DNA from 4 places in the Paenibacillus sp. KS1 genome. Region 2 is predicted to be linked to each of the others. Evidence: riboswitches for the same ligand, from Rfam matches in the RefSeq annotation. Region 2 holds a riboswitch; each other region holds the start of a gene.

Region 1 (7,389 bases), on a different contig from region 2:
CTCCGCCTTAAGCGGCATACCTTCCTTCACCGCAGGCTCATCGACCTGGATCATGCCAATACCTGCAGTCTCCAGTGCTGCAATCTCTTGACGAAGCGCGTACGCCAGCTGGAATGCCGCCTGCTCACGAGGAATGTCGTCACGTACGAACGACCAGTTCAAGATCGTAACCGGGCCCGTAAGCATCCCCTTAACCGGCTGAGACGTCAAGGACTGCGCAAATGCCGTTTCCTTCACCGTCATCGGCTCTGTGAACGCCACATCTCCGTACAGAACCGGTGGTTTTACACAGCGCGAGCCATAGGATTGTACCCAGCCGAACTTCGTGAACGCGAACCCGTCCAGCTTCTCGCCAAAGTATTCGACCATGTCCGTGCGTTCGAATTCACCATGTACCAGCACGTCAATGCCGATCTCTTCCTGAATGCAAATCCAGCGTGTCATTTCTTCTTCCAAATAGGTTTCATACGTCTTCGCATCCCATTCTCCCTTGCGGAAGCGAAGGCGTGCGCGCCGGATATCCGCAGTTTGCGGCATACTGCCAATCGTTGTGGTCGGCAGGAGCGGCAGCGATGGCCAGCGCTTGCGTTGAAGCTCCTTGCGTTCCTCGAATGGAAGACGTTCAATTCCTTTTTCCTTTTCTGCACGAAGCAGTTCTTCCAACGCCTGAACGACTTGTGGACGCTGTCTTAATGGTTCTGTCCGCCATGCTTGAACACGAGCACCGCTCTCTGCTAATGCTGCACGCGTCTCTTCACTCGGGCTTGCGAAGTGACGAGCAAGTAGGGCAGTCTCCTCCAGCTTCTCATCCGCGAACGCCAATGCCTCGCGCACTGGTGCTGACAGCTCAGTTTCCCGCGCCGCCGTGAGTGGTACATGAAGCAGGCTGCATGATGGCTGAATAATCCAGCGTTCCTTCGGTACAATCCCTTCCACAGACTCCAGCCATACTGCAGCAGCCGCTAAGTCCGTACGCCAAATATTGCGGCCATCAATAATGCCGACAGCAAGCTGCTTCTGCGCAGGGAATCCGAATTGACGAAGCGCTGCTTCATTTCTCCCTCTATCATGAACAAAGTCTAATCCGAGCGTATCCACCGGAAGCGACACGAACGCTTCGTAGTCGGACACCGCATCGAAGTAGGTCTGAACCCATAATGATAAGCTTGGTGCTGCCTTGCGCAATTCGGCATAGACTTCCTTCACAGCAGCCCAATGCTCGCTTGGCATTTCCAGCACGAATGCAGGTTCATCCAATTGCACAGCCTGCACACCTTCACCCTCCAACTCGCTAAGCAACTGTCCGTATACCCCTACGAATTGGCGAAGAACGTTCAGGCGCTCTTCCGGTTTAATCCCTTTAATAAAGCGGACATAAGTATATGGCCCGATGATGACTGGCTTACCTTCAATGCCATGAATCTGCTTCGCTTGGCGATAGGCTTGCAACGGGCGATTGACCGTCAATTGCGGCGCCTTGCCTTCCCATTCCGGCACAATGTAGTGATAGTTCGTATTAAACCACTTCGTCATCTCGCAAGCTACCGCATCCTGTGTACCGCGAGCCAAGGCGAACAGCAAATCTGCGTTCACTTCTCCACCGTCATATGCAAACCGTGACGGTATCAATCCGAATGTGGCTGTCATATCAAGCACATGATCATACCAGGAGTAATCATTTACTGGAATCAGGTCAATGCCAGCGTCCTGCATCGTCTTCAGCCGAACATCATTGATGCGCGCCAATTCTTCTTCCAGCTGCTGAACAGAACTGTTCCCAGCCCAATATTGCTCCAATACCTTCTTCCATTCCCGGTCGTATCCGATCCGAGGGTAACCTGCTGTGCTTGTCTTGATTGAATGAACGGTCATCATACTGCCCCTCTCCATGAGTCAATTTGCCGTACGGGATATAGTTGTACAATTTCTATCGCTTAACACGGAATTAAGATTGCAGTTGAACGCTCTACCCCACCATATGTGACTTTATCACTCAGACTTCAGAAATTTTCATTGCATCCCAATATGCAAAAAAGACATTCCTGTCCAACAACAGAAATGTCTCGTAAACGTCCATGAAGTCATAGTGGAATAAATCGATCCTTCCGTCTCATTAGCATACTACCCTCATGCTAAGAGGAATCGAAAACCGATATCCATGCTTACGAACACTTCCCTATCTCCCGTAGGTACGAACAGTGTTGTCAAAACAGGCAGGTCTCCTGGCTTCAGCTTCATTGGCCTTTGCAGCCTTCCCGATCGATTACGACCAGTGGCTCTCTCGCAATACCTCAACTGTCACAGTGGCGGGACCGCGCCGGATTTCCAACCGGCTTCCCTATTAAGCTTCGACGTTACCCAAAGCACCTGTTTCCTCATATTCAATTGCATTGAAAGTCGCAGTCACGCTTCCCCCAATTGAGAACGATTATATATCTAACCAGAACGAATGACAAGGATTTTTTCTCATCTCTAACCAAAATAAACAAATACCGGAGCTGTGACCTTATCTTCATTAAACTCCGATTCACTAGGCGTCTATCCATGCACAATAGGCGAGCCTCTCGGCTCGCCTATTGATGATTACGGGTTGATGCGCTAGATGACCATTCCTTCATGCAGAAAGACAATATCTTCGCCTTTCTCATCTAGCGTCAATTCACGATTATCCAAGAACCATACATCATTTTGCTCCATAAAGAACGTAATGCCGTTCACAACTTCCGTCACTGCTGGATATTGCGGACTGTCTTTCATGATGCCGAATGAATAAGGTCCTGAAGCACTGAATCCGCTGTAGCGGACGAATATGCGTACTGAGTCTCCTGCTGTGAATCCCCAATCAGCCAAAAAACGCTCGACTGCCTTCGCTGTAACGCGTAATTGCATGTTCAGACCTCCTTAATCATACCTTTCATCCGATTTGATCATACCATGTGGCCGCCACTTTTGTTAACACCAAAGTTGACAGTTCGTCAATGATCCGCATCATCATTACCGCATAATACGTTCAGCGATATGATTATATGCTTCCTTCTGTTTAGGAACATCACGATCTCTACCGTGAAATTCTGTCAGGCTACAGCTTGATGCGTTGAAGCCGCAGTGCATTCAGTACAACGGATACCGAGCTGAAGGCCATAGCCGCTCCTGCAAGCCATGGGGCAAGCAATCCGATTGCTGCAATCGGGATACCAATCGTATTGTATACAAGTGCCCAGAACAAGTTCTGCTTAATGTTGCGCATGGTACGGCGGCTCATCTCCATCGCATCCGCAATGCCGTTCAAGTCGCCACGCATTAAGGTTACGCCTGCCGTCTCCATTGCTACATCCGTACCTGTACCGATCGCGAACCCAATGTCCGCTGCTGCCAGAGCTGGCGCATCATTAATTCCATCGCCTACCATGGCGACGACACTGCCTCTCTGCTGCAGCTCGCGCACATGCTGTGCCTTCTGTTCAGGCAGCACCTCTGCAAATACATCATCAATCCCTACTTGTGACGCGATTGCTCTGGCCGTACGGGTGTTGTCTCCTGTCATCATAACAACGCGTATCCCCATTTGATGCAGCCGCTCGATGGCCTTCTTCGAAGAAGCCTTCACTTGATCGGCAACGGCAACTATGCCTTTCCAGCTGCCATCAACCGCGATAAGCATTGCCGTCTTGCCTGCCTGCTCCATGTCTTGCAATGCTTCCTCCGCACCTGCGCTTGCTACCCCGTTCTTCTCCATCCATCTGCGTGTGCCGACAATGATCTGATGCCCATTCACCTCAGCCGCTATTCCATATCCAGGTTCAGCTCGAAATGAATCCGGTTCGACCGTACTGATCCCTTGCTCCGACAATCCCTTCACAATCGCCTGTGCCAATGGATGCTCGGATTGCTTCTCAGCAGATGCCAGTAAGGTCAAGAGTTCTGTCTTCTCGACTTCATTCCCATCATGCAATACAACATCTGTAAGCGAAGGAGCCCCTTCTGTTACGGTTCCTGTCTTGTCGAGCACAACCGTCTGCACCCGATAGGCGCCTTCCAGATGCTCGCCGCCACGGAATAGTACACCATATTCTGCAGCACGTCCGGTTCCCGCCATAATCGACGTTGGCGTTGCCAAGCCGAGCGCACACGGGCAAGCAATTACGAGTACGGCAATGGTTCGAGACAAGGCTACACCGAAGTTGCCTGGTTCAACAGCGAAATACCAAATTAAGAATACAAGCACCGCAATCCCAACGACTATCGGCACGAAGATGCCTGATATTTTATCAGCGATCCGCTGAATCGGAGCCTTGGAGCCCTGCGCCTCCTCAACGATTTTAATAATTTGCGAGAGGGCCGTCTCGGAGCCGACCTGAGTCGCTCTCATCGTAAATGCCCCCTGCGCATTCACGGTAGCCCCATATACATTATCGCCAGCTTGCTTCTCAACAGGGACGCTTTCACCGGTAAGCATGGATTCATCCACGGTCGATGTCCCGCTAACTACAATGCCGTCTACCGGTACTTTCTCACCTGGGCGAACAAGTACGAGATCCCCACTTGCCACATCTTCCACAGGCACTTCCACTTGTTCACCGTCGCGCACAACGGTTGCCGTTTTGGCACGCAGCCCCATCAAAGCTTGGATCGCTTGAGAAGACCGCCCTTTAGCTGAAGCCTCCAGCCATTTACCCAGAAGAATGAGCGTAATGAGAACAGCACTCGTCTCAAAATACATCTCAGGATGATGAAGCTCGCCAATCTGCCATTGCCACGCCAAGTACACACTGTACACATAGGCTGAGGTCGTACCGAGCGCGACAAGCACATCCATATTGGCGCTCCCACTGCGGAGTGCCTTAAATGCCCCAACGTAGAAGCGTGCCCCTATAATAAATTGAACCGGCGCTGCCAGTACCATTTGCACCCAAGGGTGCATGAACCATTCCGGCACCCAAATCCATAAGGTGAACGAAAAATGACCCACCATGGACCACAGTAGTGGAATGGACAATAGGGCAGAGACGAGGAACGTATTACGCAATCGACGTATATTCCGCTGTGTTGGCGATTCCTGTTCACTCTCGCCTTCTTCCTTCTTCAGCCGCCCCGTATAACCTAGCTGAGAGATCTTATTCAATATATCTTCTTGCTTCAATCCAATAAAGGTGACCTTCGCCGTCTCCGTTGCTAAATTGACTGCTGCCGTCTGCACTCCCTGCATACGGCTCAGCCCCTTCTCAATGCGAGTGGAGCAAGCGGCACAAGTCATTCCTTCAATTTGCAAATCCAACGTTTCTACCGGAACCTTGTATCCGAGATGCTCGATCTTATCAACGACTTGCTGCAAGGTTACTGCATCACCGTCATATTGCACGGCCGCTCGTTCTGAAGCAAGATTGACAGATGCTTCTGCGATGCCGTCCATACGATTCAAGCCTTTTTCAATTCGTGTTGCACATGCGGCACAGGTCATTCCTTCAATCGGCAACGTTGCTTGCTTTTCTGCCATTGTCATGTCCTCCTTATCCTTCTCGAACATACCCCTATACCCTATATCTGATTCCAAAAGAAAACTCCTCTGAAGGAGTGTTCTTTGCAGTAATCAATCATCGTATTCAGCATAATATGAGAATCGGCGCCTAATCATTAAACGACGTCGTAGCCCTGATCCTCAATTGCCTCACGGATTTGTTCCGGCTTTACTTTGGACTCATCATAAGATACGGTTACTTGCTTCGCAGCCAAATCAACCTGAGCGGTTGCACCCGTACCTTCTACTGCACGTTCTACTGCTTGCTTGCAGTGCCCGCATGTCATACCTTCTACTGTCCATGTTTCATTAACCATCTTACTTCCTCCTCTGTCGTCCATTCCTTAATGGAACAGGCCATGTTCTCATTTTAGTAATTTATGAATCGTTGTTAGCAGCTCGTCGATGACTTCTGGCTCCCCGTCTTGCAATCGCTCAACGACACAACTCTTCATATGCCCCTCGAGCAGCAATTTGCCAACTGAATGAAGTGCAGACTGGATGGATGCGATCTGATTCAGCACATCGTCACAGTAGGTATCTTTTTCAATCATGGATTTCACGCCTCGCACCTGACCTTCAATGCGATTCAAGCGGTGAACCAGCTTCTTCTTCATCTCATCCGAGTGATGACTCTTCCGCTTCCCGTCTGGAGTGTGGTGCTCGCACCCTTCTTCACTTGCATGGCAAGCATCTTCTGTACCAAAAGCAGCGGTCATCACGTCATCTACTTGTTCATCGATACGTTCGTTTGACATTTGTGTATCACCACCTCATGCATTAACTATACTATACCCCCCTACCCTATGCAAGCCCTTTTTTTGAAAGCTTGCTTTTGCAGCTAACGCAAATTTCTCGCTGTGGTAAATTAGGGTTGGTTATTTCTTCGGAAAATGGTTAAAATTTAAGTGTTAGTCTGGCTTCAGGCCCATTGTCTAACAGACGAACTTATTGTTACTACTTTCGAGGAGGCACACTTATTATGACCCAAATGACAAAAGTGTCCCGCGTCGCGTTGATCGGATCGGGCTTTGTTGGCTCCAGCTACGCGTTTGCGTTGTTCAATCAAGGGTTGGCCGCTGAGCTAGTCATTATCGACGCTAACCGCAAAAAAGCAGAAGGAGATGCGATGGACTTGAATCACGGTCTTCCGTTCGCATCCAATATGCGCATATGGGCTGGAGACTATAGCGATTGCAAGGACGCTGACCTCGTTGTCATTACAGCAGGTGCGAACCAAGCACCAGGAGAAACACGTCTTGATCTAATCGGCAAAAATGCGAACATCTTCAAATCAATCGTTACTTCCGTCATGGAGAGCGGCTTTGATGGATTGTTCCTGGTCGCAACAAATCCAGTCGATGTTCTTACATATGCAACCTGGAAATACTCAGGTCTGCCTGCTCATCGCGTCATCGGCTCTGGTACAATTTTGGATACCGCACGTCTGCGTTATTTGCTCGGCGAAAAAATCGGCGTCGATCCGCGCAACGTCCATGCCTACATTATGGGCGAACATGGAGACACTGAGCTCCCTGCGTGGAGCAATGTCAGCATTGGCGGCCAGCCGCTCGAGCACTATCGCAAGACACATGGAGAGCCGACACAGGAAGAATTGGATGATATCTTCCTGAATGTACGCGATGCTGCTTATCACATCATCGAGCGTAAAGGGGCTACCTACTACGGAATCGCAATGGGCTTGGCTCGCTTGACAAAGGCTATTTTGAAGAATGAGAACTCTGTGCTGTCCGTTTCTGCCTTACTGACTGGACAATATGGTCTGGATGATGTGTACATCGGCGTTCCTGCCGTCGTAAATCGCCAAGGCATCCGCGATATATACGAGCTTCACCTGTCTGAAGACGAGATGC
Region 2 (7,389 bases):
TATTGTCACTCACATCTTTTTCATATATGACGACCGCGATGACGCCATTTTGATTTTTCATCGGATATACGGTCTGCCGAACAAGATGATTCTCCTGCGTGTTGGCAACGAGACCTTGTGACATAATGCCAGTCTCCAGTGTTCTCAGAACACCCGGCTCATTCTCGCGCAGCGCCTTCTCTCCCATAACTGGACGCTCATACAAGGACTGTCGTTCGCTCGGACGGCGATGATATACGACGATAGCCTCGTTCGATACACTGGACAGTACATCAATGAACACATCGTCTTGCACCTCGGTATGTTCAAAAGACTCCGCAATTTCGCATATCCACGCCATATCCGATTCAGACAACCCCGTATGGAGTCTGCACAGCTGCTTGATTCGTTCTTTGAAATCAATCATAGGACATGACGATCGTGGTTGCGATTTCAATCATCGGACACCGTCTATCCATACTTAATTTGCGCAGGGTTTGATAGGCTTCCTCTTCGGTATAGCCATTTTCCTTCATCAAGATCCCTTTCGCCTTCTCCACTGCTTTGCGCTCTTCCATCTTCTGCGTCAGCTTCGATAGATTCTGCTCCAGCTTGCGTATTTCCTTGCCTTTGGCAATGGTCACTTCCACCATGGGAATGAACGACTTTTCATCAAGCGGCTTTACCAGATAGCCAAGCGCACCGACAGCCGAGGCTTTCTCGATAGTTTGCTTGTCGCTGAAGGCGGTCAGGAGAAGAATTCCTCCTGCCAGCTGCTCTGATAAGATTCGTTTACTAGCCTTGAGCCCATCGAGGATGGGCATTTGAACATCCATGATGACGAGGTCAGGCAGATGCTTCTTACATAATTCGATGGCTTCAAATCCATCGGAAGCTTCGCCTACTACATTGTAGTCCGCCTCTTCGAGCATCTCACGAATATCCATTCTTGTAATAGGTTCGTCGTCGACTATTACAATTTTTCCATTCATGTGTCATGCACCTCATTGTCTGCCGTTATTTGCTTGTCTATTGGTATTGCGCCTCTTGTAATAATAGAATCAGCCGTTTACGCTTCCAAGTATTGCTGAAGCGCCTCCACTCCCACATTCTCTATCGTCGAGACTTCAAATATCTGTTCCACACCAGCCGCCTGCAGATGAGCTCTCGCTTGTGCGATTTGCTCCTGCGACTCGGCCAGTTCCACCTTCGTCACCACGCCGATGACCGGCTTGGCGAATACAGTTGCGAAGGCCGGTGGGAAGTAGCTATCTTCCTTCGTGCAATCTTGCACAAGCCCGATTACGTCAGCATCTACGCTGGTTACGAGCAGCATCTTGTATAAATATCGGTTCTCGATGCACTCGCCCGGCGTATCGATCGCTTGGTCGAAGCTTTCAATCGCTTGCGTCTTTTTATAGGCAATTTCTTGACCGTGCAGCCATTGGCACAGTGTCGTCTTGCCAGAACCGGTACTTCCGGCGAAAATAATTTTTCTCATCAGCTTCTTCACCTACGTTCTCGTTATGTTCGCAGCAGTTGAGAAGCCTAAAATATTTTGAAGTCCAAACAGCACTTCACTTATAGCAGATTCGACAGAGGATACATCGCCTGTAATGACGAGTGATCCGCTGAAGCGATCGACGAAGCCGATCTGTACGCCAGCCGCCTTCGTCGCGATATCCGCTGCAATAATGGAAGCCTCGCTTGGTGTTATCGTCATGACTCCGATTGAATCATGTGCGTCATTCCCTAATCCCAGCTTCTTATAGATATCAGGGTTCGGATTCGCGATAATATGAGCCAGCGTGACCTGTTTACCAGGCACGTACTCTTGGATAACGCGTTGTTTCTCAGTGTGTTGCTCCATACCATCATCTCACTCTCATGTCAGAAACACGTGAAATTGCTGTAAAAAAACATAAAAGCCCCTTAAAAGTTCACACAGGAATTTTAAGAAGCCTCTTTGCTTGGTTTTGTATGCAACACGCCGTTGTGTTACCTTTACTATATTTTAATACTGCAAACGTTGTCAATACACATTCAGACAAAATTCGACGCAAACCTACGATTGAAACATTTTGTTCAAAATTTCAGCCACATCTCCAGTTGTTGGTACACGAGGATTCGTCGCTGTGCAGCCGTCTTTCAACGCACCTTCAGCAATCGACTCTCTCATTTCGTCCAGCAGCGCCTTCTCAATTCCGCATTCCTTCAGCGTCTGCGACATCTGCAATTGCTTCTGCAGCTGCTTGATAGCTTGCACCAAGCTGCGTACACCGCTCTTCGGATTCGGTGCGGATAGACCCAAGCTTTTCGCGATTTCTGCATAGCGAACCGCTGAAGCTGTGCTCTCTTCCCTGCCATAGCCTGGCTTATAATTCGCATTGAATTCAATAACATGCGGGAGCAGCATCGCATTCATGCGGCCATGCGCAATTTTGAATTTGGCTCCAGCGACATGCGCAATGCCATGGTTAAGCCCCAGCGAAGTAATATTAAATGCCATGCCCGCAATACAGGAGGCATTATGCATCTTCTCACGTGCTTCTAAATCTCCACCATCCTTATATGCACGTGGCAAGTAAGCAAACACCAGCTTAATTGCCTTCTCGGCAAGCGCATCGGATATATCATTCGCTTTTGTAGACACATAAGCTTCAATCGCATGCGTCAATACATCCATTCCAGTATCTGCCGTAATGAAGTCCGGCACACTCTTAACCAGCTCCGGATCCAATATCGCCTCTTGCGGCAGCATATCATCGGATACGAGTGGGTATTTAATGTTCTTCTGTTTGTCGCTGATTACCGAAAATGATGTCACCTCGGAGCCCGTCCCGCTTGTCGTCGGGATTGCCACGAATGGAATCTCCTGCTGGTTCAGAAGCTTCTGCGCAAACAGCTTCATCGCCTTAGCCGCATCAATGGCAGACCCGCCGCCAATTGCAATGATTAAATCTGTGTTGAACGCACCCAATGCCTCAACACCTTCGGTTACGATTTCAACAGGAGGATCAGGTACGATATTGCTGAAAATATATTGCTCATTGCTCTCATGCAGCCGATCGAATACCATGTTGATCATCCCTGACTTGACCATGAATGGATCGGTAACGATGAAAATCCGCTTATTACGCCATTCCATCAGACGATCCAGCGCGCCATGCCCCATATAGAGATCGGCTTTGATCGAAAGTTTATCCACGTAAAGCACCTCCAACGAGTAGTTGCAACAAAAAAAGAGGCCTCTCAAAGGGATGGATCCCTTCAAAAAGCCTCTTTGCTTGTTATGTCGTGTGCACGCCATTGTGCAACTTATCATTCAATTATCATCTATACTGTACATCGTAACGCAAACAGGCGTCAACCTCAATATAATCGAGTTCATCATTACGACAAATCTGTATAAGAAAAAAGGTGGGACATGCACATCATTGTGCATTTGGTTCTTCTTCGTTGAAAAACGTCCCGCTTGCCCAGCTTGTACATCTTTGTATTTTCGGCGGCGACCACCAGGCTGACTCGACTGCGTTGTCGACAGCCTCCAAGAAAATATAAAAAAGCCTAGCGAGGCGCAATCGTCACTAGACTTGTAAACCAGTCACTTTCGCCTCGAAATGACTGGCCTGGCAAAGTTACTAGACAAAAGACCTGACTTAAGACCGAGCATTCGGCCTATCACAGTGGCGGGACCGCGTTGGATTTGCACCAAACTTCCATCGTCTATAACTTCTTCTATTGTGCATGACGTGAATGGGTCATCCATTCGACAATTATTATAGCACAAACAATCTGTAACGCAATATGAAAAAAAGATAAAAGTTGAGGATCGAAATAGTTAAGAGTGATTTGCCCGTCAATATGTCCCGGCAGATGTGAAGCTGCCCTGCCCTTTGAGATAGCAATCGAAAAACTGTACTAGAATATGATTCATCGTTTCAAGACAGTAATAGGGATCAATCTCCGCCACCCTGCCGCCCTGCAGCATATTGGATATTAGCGGGGAAATGAGAGACAGGTCGGTAAGACTCATATGCTCCGCTCCTTGGAAATGGACGGTATGCACGACTTTACCGTTTTTATCAATAACCTTGTTAGCTGCATAAGGGGATTTGCTGTTGTGCTGTAGGAGCTGTACCCACACACCGTCAGAATAGATATTAAGAAGTGGAGTCGTATAGGGCTGGTTGCTTGCCGCAAAATCATCGGTCTCCTTGTTGTATATGAGCTCGCCAAACATTGGGGCATCGATATTGACAACGGCGCCAACATCATCACGCTCCCTGCCAAGCCTCATGCTTGCCGCTCCACCCATAGAGTGTCCGAACAGACCTATTTTCTGGGTATTCATCAGCTGATACACCTTGTCACTGCTCGTTTTTGCTTTTCCTAAAATCGTATCGATTACAAAATTCATGTCATCCGTACGCAGCTTCATCCATTTTTGAATAAGCCCATAGGTTTGCTCTACCGTATATCTGCCCATGTTGCTGTCAATGACTTCCTGCATAAAATTCCAATCGGTGAATGTTTTGTTTCCGTCATTGGATTCCGTATAATAAGAATGATACGGATGATCGATAGCGCATACTACGTACCCGTGGCTCGCAAGCTCCATATAGGCTGAGATATTGCTTCCTTTGCTGCCGAATGCACCATGAGAGAATACCAACAATGGATAGGTACCGTTTGCATGTTCAGGATACCAAAACTCAACATTGACGTGCCGATTTTCTCCTGTGTCTGTAAATTGTTCGATACGATTTTTATCAACATAGGTATATGATGCGGTTGCGACTTGATACTTCCCCGTAATTGGGGGCAAATGATACTGCGGAAATACGAGAGCAGGAGTTACAGCAATGACGACGAGCATAAACATACCAACTGCATTCCTGATAACGCGGCCGCTTTTATATTCTTTGTGTTCCTCTTTGCTGCGTATGAGCGTCCATACTCCAAGTAGCGCCCAGACAAGCAGCAGCAGTCCAAGTCCCATCCAACGGAAGCTCCACTCAATGACCGAAGCCAATGTGAAAATTAGGAATGCTGCAGAAGCGCCAATCCTTATCAAAGCTTTGATCTTTTTCTGATATGACTTTGTACAAATGCGGAATACTGCAAATGATATCTCACAAACTGCTGCAATAATCAATATGATGTTTCCTATCATCCAAATCCAAGCCTCCTCTGCTTCATTCGTGCAGCATCAGCATACATAACGATTGGTGCAGAGTAAATATGAACGACACTATGCTGTATGAATAACAAAGTAAGCTGTAAAAAAGACGAGGTAAGCTGCTGCCTCCCCGTCTTATTGTTCTTCATCATTTTTTAGTTTTTGTAGCTTCTCATTGATTTCCATTGCGACCTTCCTGTCACTGCTCCATTCAAGCCAACGGACAAGCAGGGAGATAATTGCGATTTCAAATGCGAGTATCATTGTGTTAACTACTCCCGTTACCCAGCCCATCCAATTCGTGAAAATAAGCAACACTATTTCCAAGATCACAAAATGGATCAATATTCGCAACCGCATTCCCTTTTCGCTTATATCATCAGCAGAATAATAGAACATAGGACTTGGCAAGACACCCACCAAAGCGCATATCATGATTGCGTATATATGATGGAAACCGAGAGAAAATATCGAAGCATCCGAGCCGTCTACCCAAATATTTAGATGATTCAGCAGGGTGATGAATATGACAATGCCTGCAAATACAAGCAAGTAATTTCTTACAAAGCTTTTTACAATCTCTGAAACATTCATGTTCGTCCCTCCCTATAGACCAAGCATCGATTTCAGAATCGGCACATATTGACGCGACACCATAACCGTCTCTCCATTATCCATTCTCGCCTCGAACCTGCCGCTGATAGACGGCCTGATGTACGATATTTTCGCGATATTGAGAATACTAGATTTCGATGCGCGGAAGAACTTCTTCCCCTCGACTACCTGTTCGAGCTCGTACAGCTTCTGTTTCGCTTCAAACACCTTATCCTTGCAATACATAAATACCTTGTTATCCACCGATTCAAAATAGTACACATCGCTGAGCTTGATTTGGTGAATCGTATCCTCATAAAAGCCCATGAGCATCTTATTTTTTACTTTTATCCGACTTATCAAACTCATGATTTCATCAGTGACTTCATGACATCGTATAATAATTTCTTCTTCCTTCTGAATATCGATTTCTTCGATTGATATTTTCATAGCTATATCACCGCCTATTTGCCCCTTTTGTCTGTCATCGCTTGTCTTTTCCGTTTCCTTACATCAAACTCACTCTACTAAGTATAATTGTGGTTCATAAAATTGGAAATCACAAAACACTTGATAAATGAAAAAAGCGTGCCGCTCATTTAAGAGTGACACGCCTCACCATTAACCTACATCGGTAACCGACTTATAGCCAACGAAATTCTATATTATTTAATTTGGAGCTTGTAGTGAACATCCTCATCGGCAAACTTGTACACATATAAATGATACCGGCCAGGCTCCGCCTCGACTTCTCCCTTCATGAAGTTGCCGTCCTCGTCGACAGGATACAGAATCTGCTCATTATCGCTTTCGCGGTACAACACCCAATTCACGTGATCGCCAAGCTGCTTCTCCAAGGCAATGTTCAGCGCCCTCGGTTTGTCCACGTCAATGACAAATATGTCCTGCTGGTCGTCACTTTCGAGCGTTCCCATGATCGTCCGGCCAAATGGTACCGGTCCGTTAGCCATGTCTAGCGCATCATTCGGTTCAGTCTCCTCGAACAGAGAAAGCTCTGATTCTGGCTGTTGCTGCCCTTCCGGCTTAACTACCAGATTATAAGTCTGATCTCCTTCCGCTATCGCATATACATGCAAATAATAGGTTCCCGGCTCATCAACCGAAATGGAGCCAGCTAAGCTGTTCCCTTCTATTTTAGTCGGATAGGCCTTATAATTGTCCTGGTCAGACTCGTGGAAAAGCACCCAGGCAACCCCCCGCTCCTGCGCCGATTCCAATTCGATCATCCATTCTCCCGCCTGCTTCGCGTCAAAACGGTAAACATCCAACGCATCTGTATCACTCACTTTACCGGATACAGATTTTCCTGTACCGTCGAGCCGGATGGCTGTTTTCCATGTGTCGTTTGGTTCACGATCCGTAACATCTGGTTGTCGATCCCCATCTTTGTTCCCGCTGTTACTATTGTTGCCGTTCCCGGAATTGGTACCGCCGTCTGGCAATACAACATCCTTGCCACTGTCTGTCCCTTCAGGAAGCTTGCCATTGAACACAACGTCATATACAAAATTGCCTTCATCATTAACACGATAATTGGTAAAGTATGCGGTAACCGTTTTGAATCCATTCCACGGCTTATCCGATAACGTATGCAAGAAGCCATCCGTCAGCTT
Region 3 (7,389 bases), on a different contig from region 2:
TGGAAGTTGGAGCTGATTCCGGCAGAGGGAATACAAGATTAAACGGACTTATACGAGGAGGGTATTTTTCATGAAAATGAATACATTATTGGCGCTTTCACTCGCATGCAGCTTGTTCGCTGCAACTCCGGCTATGGCGGAACAGGCCGGCGGGAATAACGGAGGGACGGGAATTGTTCAGTATAGCGATGTAGATCAAAAGTTGACAGAGTCGGCTGAGAAGGCGATTGAGCAATACGGAAACGGAAAAGCATTTCAATTGGAGGAAGCGTTCAAGGATAGTTATTTTGTAGATAAAAAGAAAAAAGAGAATTGGATCATCCAATCCAAAGATCGGAGCGCCGTTGTATCGGTCGATGCAGTTTCCGGCAAGGTACTTACCATATCGCTGAGCTTCAAAATGGAGGAGGTAACTGATGAGTACGCATCGTACCTGAAGGCAGCACAGTCAGCAGCGGAGCAGTTTCGCAAAAATGCGGAGCTGGTCTTTACGGAAGCTCACTTTTTCCAGAACAATATCGCAGACAATAAAACAGAATCGATGACTTTCGGAGCGAAAGACAATCAATTCGTTCAGATCGATACGAAGACAAATAAGCCATTAAATTACCGCTTTACATACAAGGCAGCGGATATGGATCGCAAAATCATAAGCGTGGCAGAGCAGGCTGTAAAAAGTATGGGAATCGATAAGGTTCAACCATTTACGAACATTGAATACGAAAAATATGAAGGAAGAGAAGAATGGAAGCTAGCAAGGAAAATAGAGGTTAAAGGTGATTTCAGGAAAAATGGGGCTGTGATGATAGATGAGAATAACCGGGCGTTCGTGGTCGAGGCTGCTGCCACAATTGAAGCAAAAACGGGCAAGCTTATATCCATAAATGTTAAGCCTACAACGGATAATCAGAAGCGCAAATCATTGACAAAAGAGCAAGGTGTTGTGATCGCTAAGCCTATCGCGAAGAAATTGTGGGGCGTAGACTTATCTTCCTACGAGGTGAAGGTTAATAAGGACTGGGGCGACTACACGTTTAGCAGCAAGGGCAAGGACTCAATTGTAGCCAAGTTTGATAACTTCGGCAATCTCGTTCGCATGGAACGAAAATAGAATAAATAATATAGAGAGCAGAATGGTTATGTTATATATAATTATGGGTTCTAAATAATAGAAGAGAGGGCGCCACAACTGGCGCCCCTTTTCCATTTAAGCTAATTATATCTGATGGCATTCGACATCCCTTATGAAAACAATCACTTATTGACTATAACGGGAAAGACTCTTGTTATATTTCAGAAGTTCTGGGACAATAATAATCAGATTATAAGAGGAAGTTCAGTGATTTATAGAAGAACTTATAAGCAAGTAAGACAGAATTTTAACGTGTTGAAAAGAGGGCACTAGATGAATAAGCAATCCATCTATGGATTAACATTGGATCAGTTGGCCGCTTGGTTAGAGGAGCGGGGGCATAAGAAGTCACGGGCATCCCAAGTGTGGGATTATCTATATCGTAAGCGGGTCAAGGATTTCGCTGATATGACAGAAGTAAATGAAGCCAGCGTAGCACTGCTGTCTGAACACTTCGTTATTCATACGCTTAGCGAGCATGTGAAGCAGCAATCGGCTGACGGCACAATCAAGTTCTTGTTCAAGCTGCAGGATGGCAACTTGATCGAGACAGTATTGATGAGACACAAATTCGGGCTGTCGGTATGTGTGACGACTCAGGTTGGCTGCAACATCGGCTGCAGCTTTTGTGCGAGCGGACTGCTGGCGAAGAGCCGCGACTTGTCGAGCGGTGAGATTGTGGAGCAAATCATGAAGGTTCAGCACCATTTGGATGCAGTGGGTGAGGGTGATTTAGTCAGCCATATCGTCGTGATGGGTATCGGAGAACCATTCGATAACTTCGAGAATATCGTTGACTTCTTGCGGGTTGTTACCGACCACAAAGGTCTGGCAATTGGAGCGAGACGAATTACGGTTTCGACAAGTGGATTGGCGAATAAGATTAAAGACTTCGCAGATATTAATCTGCGGGTGAACTTGGCCCTATCCTTGCATGCGCCGAATGATGAGCTTCGCACGCGCATTATGAAGATTAACCGCGCGATTCCGATTGCGAAGGTGATGGAGGCGATTCGGTACTTCATCAACACGACGAACCAACGGGTGACACTGGAATATATTTTGCTGAAGGACGTGAACGATCAGCAGGAGCACGCGCTTGAGTTGGTGCAGCTGATTCAAGAGTGGAAGATGCAGGACGAGGTCAATGTGAACTTGATTCCGTACAATCCAGTTGATGAGCACAGCCAGTATCAGCGCAGTGAGCAGGAGTCAATTCGCGGCTTCTATGATGTCATGAAGAAAAATGACATTAGCTGCAGTGTACGGTTGGAGCATGGCACAGATATTGATGCAGCATGCGGACAGCTTCGCAGTAAGCAGATTAAGAAGGAAAGCGGTGCTGGTGCCGATCAGGCAGCTATGAGCTAAAATCAATTTGTAGTTTACAAAAAGCGTACCTACCAATGGGTAGGGCGCTTTTTTTCGTGCTGTCTATGAGAAAGTTCTTTGTCCGTCATGCTAAATTTTGCTACAATAAAACCGCGTATTCTTATCGCAATTACATAGAAATAGTTTATATGGTGCTGTGCATGCGCAGCTTAATAGGGAAGTCGATGCGAGTTCGACGCGGTCCCGCCACTGTAACGCAGAGCTGATAATCAAGGCTTTTATCCACTGTTAACTGAGTTAACGGGAAGGTAGATTGTCGAGCGATGATGCGAAGCCAGGAGACCTGCCATATAAGTGCTCTATATTTCTCACGAGGATGGGAGGGGGATGTTTATTCGTGCTGCTAGTAGGAGATTACTAGTGTATTTGGCTGCACAGAAGTGGTTACCTAACATCTTTCTAACAAGGAAAGGTGTTTTTTTATTGCCTTTATATTGATTTATAAGGAGAGCGGACATTGAAGATTACGAACAGAATGTTGAAGAAGAGCTTGTCTGCATTACTAAGTATCGTATTGTTGTTATCACTTGTACAGCCACAAGTCATAGGAGCGGCTAGTGGGCAGGGCAATACTCAGTTAAATAACATGATTGAACATACGGTTCAATATTATAAGGACTATTATAATGATGCTTCTAATCAAGACGCTGTAAGTGATTCATGGTGGGAGCTTGTTGCTCTGTGGAGTGCGGGTCAAGATTTGCATGATGGGACTTGGAAGTTGCCCGCGTGGGAAAAGAAGGAGCCGAGACGATATCGTCCCCAATCCAATGGAACGGAACAGATACAATACATATTCGGCTTGCTTTCGATGGGGAGAGATCCTGAACATGCTTGGGAAACAAATCGAAACCTGTGGTCAGATTTAGCATCACAGCAAAATCAAACAACAGGATCCTTTGGTGCCGTAAATAAGCATATTTGGTCCATACTTGCACTCAATGCCGGATTGAAGCGGGGACAGGATGTCGGGGTATGGAAGGATGACGCATCTCGACAGAAGGCTCTGAAGTATTTACTCAGTGCCCAGTACGCAGACGGCGGATTCGGACTTGAGGCTACGGGAAGCACAGGTGACACCGATATAACTGGAATGGCCCTGCTGGCATTAGGCCAATATCAAGGAGATAGCGCTGTTGAGCAGGCGATTGAACGTGCAAAGAACTTACTGATGAAGCGTCAGTTGAACAGTGCAGGATTCGCTTCTGAAAGTGAGGGTATCGTCGGGGACGAGAATTCGAATAGCTTATCTACTTCCGTATCCGGCTTAATCGCTTCAGGTGAAGATGTATTTGGCTCTAGATGGACGAAGAATGGGAAAACGTTTTTGGATGCGTATTCTCAATTTCAGAAGGCTGACGGTTCATTTGCTTGGCTAGTTAAGGACACTGATGGTAATGGCATGGCAACACAGCAGGCGCTTACTGCCTTGTTGGATATTCAAAGCGGCGAATCCGTATGGTCGCGTATTGCTGATGCGAAGCCGCTACAGAATTATCGTTCAAGCATCTTGACTACCTCTCAAATTGATAATGGCGCGGTAGATCCGGAAGTTGAGATTACACTGTCTGGCGATTTATTTAGAGTCGAGTCTACTAAAGCTGACAGCTGGTCTATCGATGTAGGAACGACTGGACTAAAGCTGAAGGAAATCTCCAAGCTGAGTAATGAAAAAGTAAAAATATCATTCAGTGGTCGTGCAAAAGCAGGCACTGTTGCGATACAGTCCTTGGCAGGAACGACTGCAGGCATTGTAAGCAGTAACGTAGTCAGTATTCGCATAGAGGCACCTAAACCGGTTGGTTTAGTTACTTTATCCGTGGAGAGACGCACCTTAAACGAGCCAGATATTCTAGTGCCAACTGCCGTACCGATCTATGAAGGAGAGACAGCCTTTTCCATCCTTAAGAAAGTGCTGGAGGAACAGGGGATCGAATTAGAGTTCCAAGGGAAAGGTGCTTCTGTATATGTAGAAAGTATCGATGACCTTTGGGAAAAGGATCATGGGGATGGAAGCGGATGGGTATATACCGTAAATGGAGTCGCACCGAAGTCTAGCGCAGGAGCATACCCATTAAAGGATGGAGATATTCTCCGTTGGCAATATACAAAGAACTTAGGCAAGGATATTGAGGATCAAGACAAGCCTAATCAACCGAACGACAAGGTGATTCAAGTCGATGAGAAGGAACAGAGAGTTGAAATAGGCTCTCCACAAGATGAATTGTCATCCAACAAGACAATACTTGTGTTTCCGAAACAAGAATTGCCACATGTTACTTCGGTAACGAGTAGTACATATCTTGAAATTGAATCGAATACTGTTGTCATTTCTCCGGCTTGGGACAAAAAACTGGAACTTCCTCATAGTGGGGATGCAAATAATGAGGCGCTTCTTGCAAAAGTGAACGAAGTTCTATCTCATGTGAAGAAGGAGACAGAGAACATTGATCTGCGTGTCAAACTAGGCGGAGATCAAGATATTCAATTCAATCAGCATGTAACGCTAGTGTTAAAGGGTCAGGGAGATAATGAAGCAGGATATTTGGATGCCAGTGGGACTTTTACTGCTATACAAAAATACGATGATGCATCTGTTCGTAATGATGATGCCTACTCCTATGGAGAACAAGGCGAACTCGTAATCAAGACAAGGCATTTTTCTGAATTTGTCACTTATATAACGAAAGCCAAGGAAGGTAACGGAGGAACCGAAGTACCCGGCGGAGATAATGGAACGGGTACCGAAAAGCCAGAAGTACCTGGCGGGGATAATGGAACAGGTACCGAAAAACCAGAAGTACCTGGTGGAGATAAAGGTACAGGCACCGGAAATGGTGGCGGCGTTGTCGTGCCACCTTTTGTTGCAGATACGATAACCTTTTCAGTAGAAAAGCGTTCAATCGGAGCGGGGGACATTATTGCCCCAATGACGGTACCACTTCAAGATGGAGATACAGCTTTTACTGTGTTGGAGAGAGTAGCCGCAAAATCAGGAATATCGATAGATAGAGAAGGTAGAGGAAGTTCTATTTATGTTTGGGAAATTGACGGGCTGCGAGCTAAGGATCTAAGTGGCTGGATGTATTCTGTTAACGGCACTTTCCCAAAATACAGCGCAGGAATCTATCGCTTAAATAAGGGAGACGTACTTCGCTGGCAGTATACGACAAACTTAGGCAAAGACATCGGAGACAACTTCGAAGGAGACACAAAAGTACCCGTTAAGCCTAACCTGCCTGGAGGCATCGGTGTACCGGACGTAACAGATCAAGGTGGGAAAGAGCTTACACCGAAGCAAAAAGAGACATCGGCTAAGCTGCAAGCGCTCTTGAACAGTACTTCTGCGTGGGTACAGAACAATCGACAATTTACCGCTCAAGACAGCTTTGTTGATTGGGATGCCATCGCTCTTGCTCGATCAGGCAAGCAAGTACCATCTGCGTACTACACAGCATTAGAGAACTTTGTGAAAGAGAAACAAGGTGAATTCCGCTTGGTGACCGACTACGAACGTATAGCTCTCGTAGTTTCAGCAATCGGCAAGGATCCAAGCAATGTAGCCGGCTATAATCTGCTGGAGAAAATTTATAATAATGCTCGCATGACGAATCAAGGCATAAATGGTCTCGTATTTGGCTTGTTGGCCTTGGATGCGAATAAATCCACCATTCCTAATGATGCACAATGGACAAGAGATAAGCTGATTCAGCAATTGCTGAATCAACAAAATACGGATGGCGGATTCCCTCTAAGCAAAGAGTCTAGTGCAGCGAGCGATATTGATATGACCGCTATGTCACTGCAAGCGTTAGCGAAATATCAGGAACGCAAAGAGGTCAAGGTAGCTACAGATAAGGCGTTAGCATGGTTGTCCTCCAAGCAGCTTCCTAACGGAGGATTCAAGGCGTGGGGCGTAGAGACTAGTGAGAGCATCTCGCAGGTGATCGTAGCACTGTCTAGTCTCGGTATTGATTTGGAAGATAAGAGATTTGTGCAAAATGGCGGGGGTTTGCTGCAAGCTTTGCGCACGTATGCTAATAAAGATGGCGGCTTTGCACACGGTCGTGGCGAAGCAAGCAATTATATGGCGACACAGCAAGCGCTGCTCGCGTTGGCAGCTTATGATCGCTTTGTGACAAATCGCAGTAGTCTTTATGATATGACGGACGCTGCATCAACAAGCACACAGAAGCCAAAAGACGTGAAAATAACGTATACGGATGAGACTTCGATTTCTGCATGGGCGAAGGAAGCGGTAAACAAGGCAACGGAGCTCGGATTTATGCAAGGGACGAACAAGGATAAGGATACGTCTAAATTTGAACCGAAGCGGGAATTGAGCCGTGCTGAATTTGCAGCCTTGATCGTGAAGTATGCGGGTCTACAGCCACTAGGCACAGACTCAGGGTTCACTGATATAAGCGCCAAGTCGTGGTATGCAGGCTATGTAGCTGCAGCGAAGGACAAAGGCCTTATTTCGGGCACCTCCGCAACGAAATTCGCACCGAATCAGGCAATCTCGAGAGAAGAGATGGCAACTGTGCTTGTACGAATGAAGGGATTGCCGAAGAGCACAGAAACTTCAACAGCACTGAAAGATCAGAAGCAGGTATCTGCCTGGGCGTTGCCATATGTTAAATATGCATATCAAGCAGGCCTGATGTCAGGCGATGATGGTTACTTTAAGCCTCAACAGCATGTGACAAGAGAAATGGCCGCTGTCGTCATGGTGAGATTGCACAGCGACAAATAATTAGCAACTGTGAGAAAGAAGGAGAGCAATCTCCTTCTTTCCTTATTCGAACTTATTCATAGGGTTATAACATGGCATCACGATGATGCCAGGCATGAGGTGAGGGTAT
Region 4 (7,389 bases), on a different contig from region 2:
GGAAGCGCTTCCTGCTGCAGCACTGCCATCATCTGAGATAGTGCTCTACGCTTATAGGTACCCAGCATTTGACCAGCAAGCTGTATAGAGCCAGAAGTAGGTCGATCCACTCCTGACAACAAAGACAGAAGCGTGGACTTGCCACTACCGTTCGGACCAATGATGCCAACCCACTCCCCAGACTCCACAGCGAAATCCACATCTTGCAGCACATGCTTCTCACCGTAATGCTTGCTCAGTCCTTGAACCTCAATGATGTTGCCCTTCTCCATTTGAATAGCATGATTGCTGCTCTCTGCATGATCTAGATTTGCTTTCGGAAGATGTTCTATTCGCTGTGTCATGACCATTTCCCCCGTTTCGCTCGCTTATTGCGCATAAGCAAGTAGGCGAAGAATGGCGCACCTAGAAACGCGGTTACAACCCCAAGTGGGATTTCTGTCGGTGCGAATGCCGTACGGGCAATCGTATCTGCCCACATCACATATATCGCTCCCCCAATTGCTGAGAGCGGTATCAAATATCGATAATCAGGGCCTACAATTAAGCGCAGCAGATGCGGAACGACTAATCCGACAAAGCCGATGACGCCGGAGACAGATACGGCAGCTGCCGTAATCATCGTTGCCGTCAGCAGCACTACCCATTTCGTCCGCTCTACATGAAGTCCGAGATGCGAGGCCTGCCGCTCACCTAATGCAAGCAAATTAAGCGGTCTTGCATATGCAATAAGAATAACAATGCCAATTGCCAAATAAGGAGCGAGCACCACTGTATAAGACCAGCCTCGCATCGCCAAACTGCCCATCACCCAAAACAAAATCTCATTGATCGTCTGATTTGTCATGGCTACAAGAAAGGAGACGATGGAGCCGAGAAAGGCTTGCATCACGACTCCAGATAAGATCAGTGTCTCGATTGGAATCTTCCCCTGCTCACTGGCCAGCTTAATGACGAACATTAGGGTCGCTACCCCTGTAGCGAATGCAACGACAGGAATCGTCCATTCGCCGAACAGCGAATACTGCAAACCGAAGTAAATAAGGAATGCGGCTCCAACAGAAGCCCCTGAAGATACCCCTAATGTATACGGATCTGCCAACGGGTTGCGCAGCACTCCTTGAAATGCAGTACCTGCGACCCCAAGCGCCGCCCCTACGAGCATTGCCAATAGAACTCGTGGGAAGCGTACCTTCATCATAATTTGCGCGGAAGCGTCATCCCATGTGACCGGTATGAACTGATCCAGCCCTGGAATATGATGAAGAAGAATTTGAGCAATTTCCCCCATTGGCATTTGTACAGAGCCTACAGCAAGACATCCTACAACGGACAAAAGGAGAAGCGCAATACCCGCTCCTCCATACCAACCCATTTTATTCATCGATTTCTCCACGATGATTATTTCACCAAGTCCGGATGAACCGCCTTCGCAACTGCCTTCAATCCGTCAGCTACACGAGGTCCCGGACGGCTGATCAGGTTCTGATCCACACCGATTACTTGATTGTTCTTAATTGCATTGATGTTATTCCAACCGCTGCGTCCACGAATAATTTCTTCCAAGGATTTGTTCGTCTCGGAGTCCACTACACCTTGCGTGAACATGATTACATCCGGATTGGATTTAATAATGTTCTCTTCGTTAATTTGAATCCAGCCGGCTGAATCAGCCGCAACGTTCGTGCCGCCTGCCATTTCAATCAGCTCGTTCATGAACTCGCCGCTGCCTACTGTCCAGCCTGGGGAGAATTCAATATACACCTTTTTCTTCTCCGCACTTTGAACGGCCGACTTCACATCTTCACGCACTTGCTTCATGTTGTCAACAATCGTCTTCGCTTTAGCTTGCTGATCCGTAATTTGACCATACAATTCGATGTTCTTAATCACATCGTCGTACGTTTTTGGTTCTACCTTGAATATTTTAATGCCCAGCTCACGGAACTTCTTCACAACTGGCTCCTTCATCGAGATGCCTGTGAACACGATGTCCGGCTTAGCTTTAATAATTGCCTCTTCATTCGGCTTCGTAATGCCGCCCATTTTCTCTTTGGACTTCGCTGCTTCCGGATAATCATCAAAATCAGACACCCCAACGATTTGTGCATCCAATCCAAGTGCGAACAAGGACTCTGTCTCAGCTGGAGACACGGACACAATACGTTCTGGCGCTTTGTCGAATGTGAATTCTTCACCCGTTGCATCCTTAACAGTCAGCGGATACGTCGTTTTTAGATCATCCTGCTTCGGTTGTTCTGTAGCCCCATTGCCATTGGACTCTTGCTGTGCAGTATTATTCTCAGCAGGCTTAGCCGCATCTTGATTGCCGCAAGCCGCCAGTCCTACTGTAAGCATAAGCGCCAATAGCGCCGCTACCGATTTGTTCAGCCATTTGTTCAGCCATTTGTTCATGTCAGAATCTCTCCCTCGCGTCATTCTTCCTAGTCTCTAACCATGTACTACCCGTGCAGGTGTAAAGCGGTTCCATCCTTCGCCATGCGAACGATAATGCACTGCAAGCTGCACTTGCCGTAAGAATGTATGTACATCCCCATTCGGTATCAGTTGTCAATGAGCACTTGCATATACCTGAGCTGTAAATCCTACTGTGACTGAATTTGTGATATACATTCGTGCTGTGCAATTGCATTGAACTGCAGTTTACCTTGTACAAACGAAGTGCTTGATGGGATGTGAAATCATTTCCAAATACAGCAAAAACCCCCGATCCTTCGATCCGGGGGAACACAAAGTCATCTATCGCAATATTCAACAGACACCTAGAAGCAGGAAGCAAGCAGCTGCGCTGCCATGTTGCCTGATGCATTACGCCAATGACGTGATCCTCTCCGCGAAGGATACAGCTCGTCCATCTTCAGGCAGGTTTCCTGACTTAGGAGAATACGTTGCAGCTCGCCTTCCCATCCATAGCGGTTCATACAGCACACACTAACGAATTCGACAGTGGCATCATGAGCGCAACACTCCATTCACAGTGGCGGGACCGCGCCGGGTTCACACCGGCTTCCCTATTAACCTCGAATATGCATCGACCATACAATACATCGGTATCTCTTACCGAGCAACGCGTATGGATCCGTACCGCATACATACCCAAGGACCTGAAGTATCACGATTATTCAATATGGAATACATTTCGTCATCCAAGTGCTAAACTCGATAATTGATTATAGGGGAAAAGCCTCTGCGTTGCAATAGATTACATCATTGCGTGCATCTAATGAACCTGCTTTGACACACAAACGTCATCATCTGCTTGGAAGCCGTTCTGCTCGCAAGAACTTCCATTTGCGGGCACATCGCTTCGCCGTAATCATAACACCGCCACCGATTGGCGCAGCGGCTTCCCAGAATGACTTCCGCGGGAAAGCCAGCGTATATAAGCGACGAACGACGCCCCCGTGTGTGACGATGACAACATCCGGCCGCGGACTAGGCCCGCTTCCATATGACTGTCTCTGCATCCGGCTTGTCTTGCTGCGCAGCACACGTCCACGTGGCAGCGGCGAAGAATGGTACGGCCGACGACGGATAGCGCCCTCTTGCCGTTCCATATGATTTCCGCTGCTGATGAAGGAATCACGCGCATTGCGCAGCACTTCCCACCATACATGCGCCGTTCGCGTACAGAAGGACTGCCACGGTTCCCCGCGCGGCGGCTGGATGGCTGATGAATCGTCAAGCCATCTTCGATACTGTGGATCTTCCTTCAAGTCATTGTAGGTTAACCCTTCCCACATACCGAAGTCATATTCTCGCAGCCTTGTGTCCTCCACAGCTTGGATGCTGTCACGCGGACGCAAATAGGCGAGCGTGTCGCGACAGCGGCGCATATCGCTCGTGTATAGCAGCGGTGATGGATGCGCCAATGTTCGGCGAAGAGCTCGGAGCTCTTCTGGTGAATCCGGCAATAGCGGTACATCCGAATAGCTAATATATCGCCGCTCCGTATTCTCTTGCGTCAAGCCATGACGAACAAGTGCGAAGCGCACAATTTTGCCGCTTGCTTGACTCTTTTTTCGTAACATATGTCTTGTCATTAATAATCGTTTCCTGTTGTTTTTCGATGCTCCTGAACGACGCCGGTTCCGATGAATAGCGGGAGCATTCCATTTAGTTGTCCGTGTCATCCCATTTGTACTCCTTCATCCGCCATTCATCTACAGAAGCCATCCTCCGCGCACATATAGGAGCAGGCCTGCCAGAATAACAAAGACTGTCGAGCTGCTTACGAGCAGCCTGCATACCGCAGGCACATGCTCTGCTTGCAGAGGCTGCTTCATATCCCCCATATAAGCGCGGAACGAACGTATTCCTTTATACACATTATAACCGCCAAGCCTGATGCCAAGCGCACCTGCTGCTGCTGCCTCTGCCCACCCGCTATTCGGGCTTGGATGCTTGCTTGCATCTCGAAGCGCCATTGACCAAGCCCTGCGTGCATCATACCGATGAATCCAAGCGCTCAGCGTGATGAGCACAGCAGTGATCCGTGCTGGTATCCAGTTGGCGATATCATCGAGGCGGGCAGATGCCCAGCCCAAATTCTGATATTTCTCATTTTTATAGCCGACCATAGAATCGAGCGTATTCACCGCACGATATGCCATAGCCAGCGGAGCGCCTCCGATAAGTGCGAAGAATAGCGGCGAAATGACCGCATCAACAATGTTCTCCGCTACCGTCTCGACGGTAGCTCGCACGACTTCCGGTTCATCCAATTGCTCTGTATCGCGGCCGACAATCATGCCGACTTCTCGCCTTGCACCCTCTAAGTCCTGCTCCTTCAGCCTCCGATACACAGCCATCCCTGCATCCTTCAGTCCCTTTACCGCAATTGTCGTTCCAATGAGCAATGCCTCGGCAACCCATCCTACATATTCATGAACATGATATAGTCCTGTTAGTATAAGCCAAGTCGACGCATACGCCCCTCCTACCACGATAATCGGCAGCAGGATGCCTAGCGGCTTGAGTGCCTGCTCGGAAGGACTTATCCTGCGTATAACACGTTCTACTCTGCTTATTCCTTTGCCTATCCCAACGACTGGATGCGGGATAGCCCGAGGATCGCCTACAATCCGATCCCATATGTATGCTGCTATTATGATGAACGCTGCTGTCATATGTCTCCCACCCTAGTAGGTTGTTCCAATCTGTTAGCGGTCACGCTTCATGCTGGGTCTTGACAGACTCATATACGGTAGTATAAACGAGTTGTCCGACCGCATGACCCAATGTGGTCGCTGTACCTGCATAGCAATGCACAGGTTCATATCGTCCACTGTCTATCACGGCAAATACAATTGCATCTGTCGTCGTCCCCGTGGCAATGCGCCCCGTCTCTGAATCTAAGATGCCCAGATCAGACAGAGCCGCACATTTGGCCTCCGTTGCCGTCATGAACACATTCCATACCGCGGCATCAGACAATTTGCCATCCATAATAAGAATGGAATTAATCGTCCCTGGCTTCAATGGTTCATAAGATGAGAATACTCGCCGCGGCATCCCAGCACGAGCCGCATTAGACGTTCCGGCAGTCGTTACGCACAGAAGCGAACATTCATCCGCATCCTGCTCAGCAACAGATGCATGGCTCACCTTAGCAGCGGTCATAAGCCCAACGGTCTGCTCCGGAGCGTACCCCTTCTCTACACACGTCAGACGAAGATACTCTATCGGATCTGCACAATTGAACTGATAATGAACCATCTGATTCAAGATCCGATTGCCCGCCCATTGCCCTCCATGAAATACAGCACTGCTCCATATCGGCGCTATCTGTGGAAGTTCAACAGCGATGAGAGCATCCTCCCAGCGAATATGTACTCCTGCAATATGTCTAGATGTATAGGTACAGTTGCTCTCTCGATATGGCTGCATCCCACTTCTCCTTCATTCTGTGTTTGTCTACTGTAACACAGCTGCAAGGGCTGATGCCACAATTGCATTCGCAGCGCGATCCTTGACTGCCAATCGGAAGTCTCTCTCCGTCAGTCCAACATACATGTCGCAATTGCGAATGAGAATGCCAGAGCGGCATAATTCGGCCTGAAGCGACTTCGCCGTCCACCCTTCTGGAGATCTGCATAATAGGAAATTCGCTACGCTTGGCCATGTTCGAATGCCTAACATGTGCAGCTGCTGACGCAGAACAGCCCGTTCTTCATCGATGAGAGCTCGTGTTGAAGCCGCGTATTGATCCGCTTGCTCGTCCGTCAGTAGGGCCTCCCCTGCCGCTAGTGCCAAGCCATTGACACTCCATGCCACCTGCATAGCCGACATCGCCGCAATATGCTGCGGCTGGGCGATTGCGTACCCGAGACGTAATCCAGGAATCGCATAGAACTTCGTAAGTGAACGAAGTACAATAAGATTCGAGCATCGATGAACGAATGGAATCAAGGAATGCTCCTCTTCATTCGCAAAGTCAATAAATGCTTCATCGATTACGAGAATCGTAGAAGCAACTTCTGCTAAGGCTGCAAGTCTTCCCAGCAGCGTGCGATCATATAATGCACCATTCGGGTTGTTCGGGTGGCCGATAAATACGACATCCGCCTGCTCGATAAGCTCTGTCAGTTGAGACTCGGTAGCACGGAAGTCGTTATCCTCACTGCCAACCCTATGCATCACTTCTGCTCCGAACTTGCGCGACAGTGTCTCATATTCAGAGAAACAAGGGGCAATTACGCCAACCCGTTTAGGCCGAATCGCCAGCAACAGCAGCGCCATGCACTCTGCAGCCCCGTTGCCGATGCTAATCAGTGCCTCGTCGACCCCTAACCTCGCAGCTAAGAGCTTCTTCATCTGTCGATGTCCAGGATCCGGATAATGAACGATTGACGGCATCATCTCGCGCCCCAGACGATCTATAACAGCCGAAGGCGGTCCAAGCGGATTAATATTCGCACTGAAGTCCAGCAGTGCCTTACGATCGACGCCGAACGCGTCCGCAGCCGTCCACACATCCCCACCATGCCCGAATCGTTCAATTGTGCCCATTGCTGTCTGCCTCCCAATGATGTCAATTGGATTTGTCCAAAGGTTGAAAATATCTATGTACTGCTAGCTCCACGAACCGGAGCTTTCCAATATGGAATCGTTTCTACTCGTCCATTATGCGTAACAGAGCAATGTTCGTCAAACGAATTTTCCTGTAAATATGTGCAGTTCTTCCGTTCACTACGGGCGTTGCGGTGCGATTCGCAAGCAATTATATTGGAATTGCAAAGGTTTTATTACGAAATGCCAAAAAACATTGGTCAATCGCACACTGTAACACTTCTGTTAATTGCTGTATAATCTTGTTGCACCACACATCTTAACAGGTGTGATATGTCATGGATGAGGAGGGATGAT

The links. A riboswitch is a leader RNA that binds a small molecule or an ion and turns the genes downstream of it on or off. The one in region 2 is predicted to bind cobalamin.
Region 1: another riboswitch for cobalamin. It lies ahead of metE (5-methyltetrahydropteroyltriglutamate--homocysteine S-methyltransferase); the one in region 2 lies ahead of BBG47_RS22030 (1-propanol dehydrogenase PduQ).
Region 3: another riboswitch for cobalamin. It lies ahead of BBG47_RS06335 (S-layer homology domain-containing protein); the one in region 2 lies ahead of BBG47_RS22030 (1-propanol dehydrogenase PduQ).
Region 4: another riboswitch for cobalamin. It lies ahead of BBG47_RS15080 (ABC transporter substrate-binding protein); the one in region 2 lies ahead of BBG47_RS22030 (1-propanol dehydrogenase PduQ).

Annotation. Positions count from the first base shown of each region.
Region 1 is NZ_MAIS01000038.1:11,224-18,612, reverse strand. Features, by position in the region: gene metE (5-methyltetrahydropteroyltriglutamate--homocysteine S-methyltransferase) at 1-1,872, opposite strand, end outside; cobalamin riboswitch at 2,196-2,386, opposite strand; gene BBG47_RS14405 (HesB/YadR/YfhF family protein) at 2,599-2,889, opposite strand; gene BBG47_RS14400 (heavy metal translocating P-type ATPase) at 3,080-5,494, opposite strand; gene BBG47_RS14395 (cation transporter) at 5,632-5,832, opposite strand; gene BBG47_RS14390 (metal-sensitive transcriptional regulator) at 5,881-6,273, opposite strand; gene BBG47_RS14385 (L-lactate dehydrogenase) at 6,498-7,389, shown strand, end outside.
Region 2 is NZ_MAIS01000082.1:19,032-26,420, reverse strand. Features, by position in the region: gene BBG47_RS22050 (sensor histidine kinase) at 1-406, opposite strand, end outside; gene BBG47_RS22045 (ANTAR domain-containing response regulator) at 399-971, opposite strand; gene BBG47_RS22040 (EutP/PduV family microcompartment system protein) at 1,049-1,480, opposite strand; gene BBG47_RS22035 (BMC domain-containing protein) at 1,493-1,849, opposite strand; gene BBG47_RS22030 (1-propanol dehydrogenase PduQ) at 2,045-3,187, opposite strand; adenosylcobalamin (AdoCbl) riboswitch at 3,575-3,726, opposite strand; gene BBG47_RS22025 (alpha/beta hydrolase family protein) at 3,839-5,155, opposite strand; gene BBG47_RS22020 (DUF3021 family protein) at 5,297-5,755, opposite strand; gene BBG47_RS22015 (LytTR family DNA-binding domain-containing protein) at 5,768-6,205, opposite strand; gene BBG47_RS22010 (collagenase) at 6,421-7,389, opposite strand, start outside.
Region 3 is NZ_MAIS01000012.1:66,303-73,691, forward strand. Features, by position in the region: gene BBG47_RS06320 (DUF4179 domain-containing protein) at 1-42, shown strand, start outside; gene BBG47_RS06325 (hypothetical protein) at 71-1,111, shown strand; gene rlmN (dual-specificity RNA methyltransferase RlmN) at 1,406-2,503, shown strand; cobalamin riboswitch at 2,637-2,829, shown strand; gene BBG47_RS06335 (S-layer homology domain-containing protein) at 2,982-7,280, shown strand; gene BBG47_RS06340 (DUF4430 domain-containing protein) at 7,388-7,389, shown strand, end outside.
Region 4 is NZ_MAIS01000041.1:11,256-18,644, reverse strand. Features, by position in the region: gene BBG47_RS15090 (ABC transporter ATP-binding protein) at 1-344, opposite strand, end outside; gene BBG47_RS15085 (FecCD family ABC transporter permease) at 341-1,384, opposite strand; gene BBG47_RS15080 (ABC transporter substrate-binding protein) at 1,402-2,403, opposite strand; cobalamin riboswitch at 2,865-3,076, opposite strand; gene BBG47_RS15075 (histidine phosphatase family protein) at 3,273-4,154, opposite strand; gene cbiB (adenosylcobinamide-phosphate synthase CbiB) at 4,185-5,150, opposite strand; gene BBG47_RS15065 (adenosylcobinamide amidohydrolase) at 5,191-5,910, opposite strand; gene cobD (threonine-phosphate decarboxylase CobD) at 5,938-7,032, opposite strand.